DNA from 4 places in the Variovorax sp. 160MFSha2.1 genome. Region 1 is predicted to be linked to each of the others. Evidence: predicted binding sites of a transcription regulator. Region 1 holds the regulator's gene; each other region holds the start of a gene.
What was found. Region 1 encodes sigma-54, which starts transcription at its own class of promoters, with help from an activator protein. Its sites were predicted from a motif close to TGGCANGNAANCTGCTTT; they were not measured.
Positions count from the first base shown of each region.

Region 2: ABL838_RS01455 (TorF family putative porin) is a predicted target of sigma-54. The motif match lies at 1,161-1,178, and genes of this name have one in related genera.
Region 3: ABL838_RS19700 (DUF2126 domain-containing protein) is a predicted target of sigma-54. The motif match lies at 1,348-1,365, and genes of this name have one in related genera.
Region 4: ABL838_RS28240 (DUF3567 domain-containing protein) is a predicted target of sigma-54. The motif match lies at 1,240-1,257, and genes of this name have one in related genera.

Region 1 is NZ_CP157624.1:674,965-677,162, forward strand. Features, by position in the region: gene lptB (LPS export ABC transporter ATP-binding protein) at 1-409, shown strand, start outside; gene rpoN (RNA polymerase factor sigma-54) at 431-2,044, shown strand; gene ABL838_RS02975 (phospholipase D family protein) at 2,055-2,198, shown strand, end outside.
Region 2 is NZ_CP157624.1:342,428-344,625, reverse strand. Features, by position in the region: gene glnK (P-II family nitrogen regulator) at 1-173, opposite strand, end outside; gene ABL838_RS01455 (TorF family putative porin) at 241-1,119, opposite strand; gene ABL838_RS01450 (YifB family Mg chelatase-like AAA ATPase) at 1,334-2,198, shown strand, end outside.
Region 3 is NZ_CP157624.1:4,344,508-4,346,705, reverse strand. Features, by position in the region: gene ABL838_RS19700 (DUF2126 domain-containing protein) at 1-1,271, opposite strand, end outside; gene ABL838_RS19695 (DNA internalization-related competence protein ComEC/Rec2) at 1,415-2,198, shown strand, end outside.
Region 4 is NZ_CP157624.1:6,125,292-6,127,489, reverse strand. Features, by position in the region: gene ABL838_RS28245 (AbrB family transcriptional regulator) at 1-831, shown strand, start outside; gene ABL838_RS28240 (DUF3567 domain-containing protein) at 919-1,197, opposite strand; gene ABL838_RS28235 (DUF3108 domain-containing protein) at 1,345-2,198, opposite strand, start outside.

The DNA of each region.
Region 1 (2,198 bases):
GGTGCCGCTGTCGAAGGAGCACATCGAGGAGCGCCTGACCGACCTGCTGGCCGACCTGCGCGTCGACCACCTGCGCGATTCGCCCGCGCTGGCGCTGTCGGGCGGCGAGCGCCGCCGCGTCGAGATCGCGCGCGCGCTGGCCACGCAGCCGCGCTTCATCCTGCTGGACGAGCCCTTCGCCGGCATCGACCCGATCGCGGTGATCGAAATCCAGCGGATCATCAGCTTCCTGAAGGAGCGCGGCATCGGCGTGCTCATCACCGACCACAACGTGCGCGAGACGCTGGGCATCTGCGACCACGCATTCATCATCAGCGACGGGCACGTGCTGGCACAAGGCACGCCTTCGGAGATCGTCGACAACGCCGAGGTACGCAGGGTGTACCTGGGCGAGCACTTCCGCATGTAAGGCGCGGGGGCGGTTTCCATCATGAAGCAAGGGCTGTCCCTTCGCGTTTCGCAGCATCTGGCGCTCACGCCGCAGCTGCAGCAGTCGATCAGGCTGCTGCAGCTCTCCACGCTCGAACTGAGCCAGGAGGTGGAGCAGATGCTCGACGAGAACCCGTTCCTCGAGCGCACCGCGGAAGAAGCCGTGCGCGAAGAGTTCGGGCTCGAGACTGCGGATGCCCCGGTACCGCGCGACGAGGATGGCAATGGCGGCAGCGGCAGTGAAGGCGGCGAAAGCGACTTCGCGCCCACGTCCGGTTCGACCTCCACCACTTCCTCTTCCGAAACGGCTTCCACGGCCGCCGACTCCGACGGCCCCGCCGCCGAGATCTCCGAGCGCGAGCCCGACTGGGAAGGCGACGGCACCGTCGACATGGCGCCCGACGACAGCGAATGGGGCGGCGATGCGCCCGCGCGCCAGAACAACGCAGGCGACGACGAGCGCGCCGATGCCACCGAGCTCGCGCGCAGCCAAGAGTCGCTGCAGTCCTTTTTGCACCGCCAGGCGCTGAGCCTGCGGCTCAACGAGAGCGACAGCGCCGCGCTGCGCTTTCTCATCGAATCGCTCAACGACGACGGCTACCTCGAAGACTCGCTGCCCGCGCTGGCCTCGGGCCTGGCCGGCGACGACAACGACGAGTTCGACGACCTCGTGCACCACTTCCAGGTGGCGCTCGGCCTGCTGCAGAGCCTGGAGCCCGCCGGCGTCGGCGCGCGCGACCTCGGCGAGTGCCTGAGCATCCAGCTGCGCGCCATGGCCAGCGACGACGAGACCGAGGAAGAAGAGCTGGTCCGCAAGACCGCCATCGCCATCTGCAAGCAGCCCATGGAGCTGCTCGCGCGCCGCGACTTCAAGCGCCTGGCCACGCTCACCCGCAGCAGCGAGGAGCTGGTGCGCTCGGCGCTGCAGGTCATCGCGCGGCTGGAGCCCAAGCCGGGCCGCAGCTTCGTCGACGTGGAACGCAACATCATCGTTCCCGACGTCATCGTCACCAAGACCGGGCGCGGCACCAACGTGAAGTTCCGCGTCATGCTCAATCCCGAGGTCATGCCGCGCCTGCGCGTGCACGACATCTACGCCGGCGCGCTCAAGTCGCACAAGGGCGAGGGCAGCCAGGCGCTGTCGCAGCGGCTGCAGGAGGCGCGCTGGTTCATCAAGAACATCCAGCAGCGCTTCGACACCATCCTGCGCGTGAGCAACGCCATCGTCGAGCGGCAGAAGAGCTACTTCGTGCACGGCGAGCTCGCCATGCGCCCGCTGGTGCTGCGCGAGATCGCCGACGAGCTGGGCCTGCACGAGTCCACCATCTCGCGCGTGACCACCGCCAAGTACATGGCCACGCCCTTCGGCACGGTCGAGCTCAAGTACTTCTTCGGCTCGGCGCTGGGCACCGAGACCGGCGGCAACGCGTCGAGCACCGCGGTGCGCGCGCTCATCAAGCAGTTCGTCGGCTCGGAGAGCGTGAAGAAGCCGCTGTCGGACAGCCAGATCTCCGAGATGCTGAAGGAGCAGGGCATCGAGTGCGCGCGCCGCACCGTCGCCAAGTACCGCGAAGCATTGCGCATCGCCCCCGCCAACCTGCGCAAGGCACTCTAGAAAGAAGCCGATGAGCCGTGGCCTGATGTCGCGCGCCGGGCATTGGGTCTTCGCCATGGTGGCAGTGCTGCTGTTCGCCGGCTGCGCCACCCTGCCCGACGAGGCCCCGCGCCCGCCCACCAGGACCATCGCCGTCTCGGCCGACACCGCCCTG
Region 2 (2,198 bases), 330 kb from region 1:
TTGGGCAGGAAGTCGACCACGTATTCGGCGCCGCGGTAGAGCTCCGTGTGGCCCTTCTGGCGGCCGAAGCCCTTCACCTCGGTGACGGTGATCCCCTGCACGCCGATGGCCGACAGCGCCTCGCGCACTTCGTCGAGCTTGAACGGTTTGATGATGGCTGTGACCAGCTTCATGAGTTTTCTCCTTCGGATGGAAATGAAATGGCGCGGCAGCTTGGGCCGCACCTCGTTGTTGTATGGATTACAGCGTCTTCGTCAGCGTGAGGATGAAGCGCGCCTTATTCGGCGAGTAGTAGGTCGTGCCGAAGGTGCCGAAGCCGTAGTCGACGCCCGGGTTGCTCACCGCGAGGTACGAGTTCTTCTTGTTGGCGCCCTGCACCGAGCCCGTCAGCGACAGGCCGTTGCCGAAGTCGTAGCTCGCGCCGATGTTGTAGTCGACGTAGCTCTTGTAGCCCAGGCTGCGGATGTCGCTGGACATGTTGGTGAAGCCCACCGCGGCCTTCAGCGTGACCTTGGGCACGATCTCCTTGCTGTACGACAGGTTCAGGTAGCCCGTGTTCGTGCCCTTCAGGCCCGAGCCGGCCTTGTTGCCGGCGTAGCCGAAGTAATCCTTCGACACGGTGTGCGAGTACTTGGCGGTGAAGGAGCCGAAGCTGTCGTTCGCGTAGGTGGCGCCGACGTACAGCTCGGTGGTGTTGCCCGAGGAGTTGCCCGGGTAGATGTAGGTGAGCGCACCGACGTCCATGTCCAGCGGGCCGGCCTTGAACTTGTAGCCGCCGTACACGTCCATCTCGATGCTGTTGCCCTTGAGCCAGTTGACGCTCGAGTTCCAGTTGCCCACGTAGAAGCCGCTGTCGCCGAAGGCGTAGTCGAGGCCGCCCTGGATCGCGGGCTTGAAGCCCTTGGTCTTGGCGTAGTCGTTCTTGCCGATCATGTCCTGGTCCTGGCCACGGAACTTGTAGTTCGTGGTGATGGACACGTTGCCGGTCAGATTCGGGGCGGGAGCTGCCGCAGGCGCTGCTGCGGCGTCGGTCGTTGCAGTCTGCGCCAGGGCCGCGCCGGACGCGGTCAATGCGGTGGCCAGAACGATCAGCGCCTGGGCGGCGGTACGGTGCGTCATCAGGGAACTCCTCGCAAGTGTGTGGTTGGACCGGAAGGCTCAAAGCAGGGAGCGTGCCAAAGTGCACGAATGCCGCCCCTTGCAGCGGTGTCCGCGGCGCTGTTGAGAGCCAAATCGTTACAACAGCTGTTGCGAGTGGTTGCAGATGCACGGTGCGCCGCACCACCGCGGGAATGCTCAAAAAACGCGCACCATCTTGGGGAGAGGGAGAGAAATGGGACTGTCTTTGGTGCAAAGCCGCGCCTTGCTGGGTCTTGAAGCGGCCAGTGTCACGGTTGAGGTGCATCTGGCGAACGGCCTGCCCAGCTTCACGCTGGTCGGCCTGGTCGAAACCGAGGTCAAGGAGGCGCGAGAGCGCGTGCGCTCGGCGCTGCAGAACGCGGGGCTGGAGTTCCCCAACAACAAGCGCATCACGGTCAACCTCGCGCCGGCCGACCTGCCGAAGGACTCCGGACGCTTCGATCTGCCCATCGCGCTGGGCATCCTCGCGGCCAGCGGCCAGATAGACAACGCGAAGCTCGCCGGCCACGAGTTCGCCGGCGAGCTCTCGCTTTCGGGCGAGCTGCGGCCCGTGCGCGGCGCGCTGGCCATGGCGCTCGCGCTGCACACGCGCGGCGTCGCTACGCGGCTGGTGCTGCCCCTGGAAAGTGCGCAGGAGGCGGCGCTGGTACCAGGCGGCGAGGTGTACGGCGCCAGGCATCTGCTGGACGTGGTGCGCCAGTTCGTGGCCACCGACGACGAGGCTTCACAGTTGCCCGACACCACGGACGACGGCTGGGCGCGCATCCGGGCCGCGCCCGACACGAACCCGCCCCGCTACGCCGATCTTGCGGAAGTGAAGGGACACACGGGCGTCAAGCGCGTGCTCGAAATCGCCGCGGCGGGCGGCCACAGCCTGCTGATGGTGGGCGAGCCGGGCTCGGGCAAGTCGATGCTCGCCCAGCGCTTCGCGGGGCTGCTGCCGTCGATGCACATCGACGAGGCACTGGAGAGCGCGGCCGTGGCCAGCCTGGGTGGGCGCTTCGCGACCGAGCGGTGGCGGGTGCGGCCGACATGCTCGCCGCACCATACGGCGAGCG
Region 3 (2,198 bases), 3.1 Mb from region 1:
TCGCTGGTGTAGTGCGTGGGAAAGCGCTCGTCGGCGAACAGGTCGGGGTCGTGCCACAGCGGCTGGCCGTCGGCGCGCCAGAAGATCGACAGCGCCCAGCGCGGCAGCTGTTCGCCCGGATACCACTTGCCCTGGCCGAAGTGCAGGAAGCCGCCCTTGCCGTATTCGGCGCGCAGCTTGTGCACGAGCTCGGTGGCGTAGCCGCGCTTGGTCGGGCCGAGCGCGTCGGTGTTCCATTCGGGCGCGTCGCGGTCGGTGGTGGCCACGTAGGTGGGCTCGCCGCCCATGGTCAGGCGCACGTCACCGGCCTTCAGGCGCGCGTCGACGGCATCGCCCAGGGCCAGCACGTCGGCCCACTGGTCTTCGGTGTAGGGCTTGGTGACGCGCGGCGATTCGTAGATGCGCGTGACCTTCATGTCGTGGCCGAACTCGACCTCCGATTCGTCCACGCCGCCCTCGATCGGCGCGGCGCTCGAAGGCGTGGGCGTGCAGGCCAGCGGAATGTGGCCTTCGCCCGCCAGCAGGCCCGAGGTGGCGTCGAGGCCGATCCAGCCCGCGCCGGGCAGGAACACCTCGCACCAGGCGTGCAGGTCGGTGAAGTCGACCGTGGTGCCGCTGGGGCCGTCGAGCGCCTTCACGTCGGGCGTGAGCTGGATGAGGTAGCCCGAGACGAAGCGCGCGGCCAGGCCGCAGTGGCGCAGCAGTTGCACCAGCAGCCAGCCCGAGTCGCGGCAGGAGCCGCTGCCGTTGGCGAGCGTTTCTTCCGGCGTCTGCACGCCGGGCTCCATGCGGATGAGGTAGTTGACGTCCTTCTGGACCTGCTGGTTCAGGCCGACCAGGAAGTCGATGGTGCGCTGTTCCTTGCGGTCGATCTTGTCGAGGTAGGCCTGCAGCAGCGGCGTGACCGGCTCGGCCACGAGATAGGGGGCGAGTTCCTCGGCCTGCGAGGGCTTGTACTTGAAGGGGAAGTTCTCGGCCTGCGGCTCCAGGAAGAAGTCGAAGGGGTTGTAGACCGCCATCTCGACCACGAGGTCGACGGTGACCTTGAATTCGCGCGTCTTCTCGGGAAACACGAGCCGCGCCTGGTAGTTGGCGAACGGGTCCTGCATCCAGTTGACGAAGTGCTCGGCCGGCTCGACCCGCAGCGAATACGAGATGACGTTGCTGCGGCAATGCGGCGCGGGCCGCAAGCGCACGACCTGGGGGCCCAGCTGCACCAGCCGGTCGTACTTGTAGTGGGTGACGTGGTGGAGAGCGGCGTGAATGGACATGCGTTTTTGTGTGCAGTGCTGGCAGATTGCATCGGGAGAAGATGTCTCTGGTGAGACGCATACTAGCCGAGATGCCAAAGCAATTAACGCGCCACTGAGCGTGATTCGGGGAGGGTTTGCATCATGGATTCGGGAGTTGTCCGATGACGCGGTTTCGCGCGTCAGGCCAGGCTGTGGGCGGCGTTGGCGGGTTCGCGGCGCTGGGTGGTTCGCTGCTGGGAGCGGCCTTGCAGCTGCAGCAGCCGATGCTGTGGCCGGCATGGGTCTATGCCGGTTTGCTATGTATAGGCACGGCCGGAATGTGGTGTCGCCGAGTGCCGGGGAGCGCGCTGCTGTTGGTCGCCCTGGCATGTGGAGCGATGGCCGGCGCGGGGCTCGCCGGATGGCGTGCGGTGGCCTATGCGAAGGGCGCACTCGACCCGTCGCTCGAAGGCCGCGACCTGCGCGTCACGGGCGTCGTGTCGGAGATGCCCCAGCGCAACGAGGCCGGCACGCGCTTCGTGGTGGATGTCGAATCCGCGCAATGGACAGACGCCGACACGCGGGGCCGGCCGGCCGTACCCGATCGCATCGCTCTCGGCTGGTATGCGGACGGCTCCAGCCCCTGGGGGCGTACCTCGCCAGCCAGCACCGTTGCCGCTTCCCCGCATGCCGGCGAACGCTGGAGCCTGACGGTGCGCCTGAAAGCGCCGCATGGCAACCGCAACCCGCACGGCTTCGACAGCGAACTCCGGATGTGGGAGCAGGGCCTGCACGCCAGCGGCCATGTACGAGCCGGCGCGCGCGACGCGGCGCCCGTGCTGCTCGGGCCCACCTGGCTGCATCCCATCGAGCGTGCCCGTGAAGCGGTGCGCGACGCCATCTTCGAGCGCGTGCCCGACCGCGCCCGCGCAGGCGTGATCGCGGCCCTGGTCACCGGCGACCAGA
Region 4 (2,198 bases), 1.3 Mb from region 1:
GTGGTGGCGCTGGTGGCCAGCGTCTGGTGGGCGATCGTGCTGGCGATCGCGTGGGCGCTGCTGCTGGGCGTGGGATTCGGGCGCTGGCTGCACGCGATGCAGGCGTCGCGCATGCCGCAGGTGCCGGCGAAATCCATGAGAGCCACGACTTACTTCTCCGGCGCCATCGGCGGTGCCTCGGAGATGACGCTGATGGCCGAGTCGGCCGGCGCGCGCACCGACCTCGTGGCCGCGGCGCACAGCCTGCGGCTGGTGGTGGTGACGGTGACCATCCCGTTCGCGATGCAGTGGAGCGGCCTGCACGGGCTGGAGATCAACCCGCCCGGCGTGCGCGAAGTGAGCCCCGGCGGCCTCGCGTTGCTGGCGGTGGCGACCGGCATCGGCGCGCTCGCGATGCGCGCGCTGAAGCGCACCAACCCGTGGTTCATCGGGCCGCTGCTGGTGGCGATGGGCTTCACCGTCGCGGGCCAGTCGCTGTCGGCCGTGCCCACGTGGATGTCGAACGCGGCGCAACTGGTGATCGCGGTGAGCCTGGGCGTGCGCTTCAGCCGGGAGTTTTTGCACACGGCACCGCGCTGGCTGGGCTCGGTGGTTCTGGGCACTTTCGGCATGCTGGTGCTCTGCGGTGGCGTGGCATGGCTGCTGGCGTGGGCGACGGGGCTGCACCCGGCCACGATGATCCTGGGCACCTCGCCGGGTGGCATCGCCGAGATGTCGATCACCGCCAAGGTGCTGCAGCTGGGTGTGCCGGTGGTCACGGCCTTTCAGGTCTGCCGGCTGGTGGCGGTGCTGCTGGTCGTGGGGCCGATGTTCCGGTGGATCTACCGCTGAGGGCGCTGAGCGAAGCCGGCAAGGAATGAAAAAAGCGCCCCTCGGGGCGCTTTTTGGCGATTTCTCGGGAAACCGGCCGGATCGGGTTCAGTGCACCAGGACCGGGGTGTGCGCCAGTTCGGCGTAGCCCTCGAGCGTGTCTTCCACCTCTTCCTGCGTGGGGGTGTTGAGCTGCCAGGCGGCGATCTGTTGCTGGAACAGCTCGGCCCAGGAGCCGTCGAGGTACACCTCCTTGCCCGAACGCTTGTCCACGATCTCGAAGCCATGGCGTTCGAGGATCGGCATGTTCGGCTGCGCGGACTCCTCGCCTTCATTGGGCTGCACGTGGACGACGACGAAAGACTCCGAGTCATAAAGCATGTTCATGGCGGGCCCTGTGAGAATGTCGATGGCGTTCATGGGGGTTAGATAGCAATCAACGCGCCAGTTTCAAGATAGGTTGTCTATCTGTAAAACCAACTGGCTAATTGGCCTATCTCTGGCTCCTTTCGCTTCGTTAGCGTGACTTTCTCCTCAATTGGGCGGGCCGGAGGGCAGGGGTTTGCGCAACTGCGCGTCAGCGAAGTCCCCGTTGGCCTCGGTTTGCCTGATGCGCACGGGTAGATACCCGTATTCCGGGGCCAGCCAGAGTTCCAGTTTCCTGTCGAAGGCCTTGCGCGGGTCGCGGGTGAGCTTGCGGGCGGTGAATTCGCCGGCGGGCAGGCTGAGCTTTTCTTCCTCGCCGACCACGAAAACCCAGACTTCGGCGTCCCGGGGCCCCACGGTCTGCACCGAGATCCTGGTGCCGGCGGGATAGCGCTGCGGGCTGGCCGCCAGCAGGCCGCCGAGCTGCATCATCACGCTCATGCGGTCCTGCGCGCCCGGCAGCAGCGGCACCGGGGGCGCGTTGTTGCTGAAGACGATCTGGTTCTGGTCGCGCACGAAATGCGAGGCCACTTCGGACTTGCGGCTTTCGGAGTACCGCTCCGGCTCCAGGCCTGAAGGGCCGATGCGCCCGGTGCTATGCCAGTTGAGCAGGGTGAAGAACACTGCCTTGAGCGTCAGCCGGCCGTCGTAGCGGGTGCCGTCCTGCAGCCAGACCAGCTCGCCGAACACGCCGCGCTGGGGGGAGGCGCCGCTCTGGCCGGTGGCCTCGAAGTCCAGCGTGACCGAGCCCGGGATCTTCATCGCCTGGGTGCCCGCGATGGTGCCCGAGGCCTCGCCGCCGGCCGCCGCCTGGGTGCCGGTTCCGCTGCCGCCGGAAGGCGATGTCGCCCCAGCCGGCGCCCCAGCCGGCGCACCGCCCGCCGCTTCGGGTGGTGCTGCTCCTGAATCGGTAGCAGCCTGGGCTGTCAGGTCGGGCGTTTCGGGTGCCGGTGTCGCGGCTG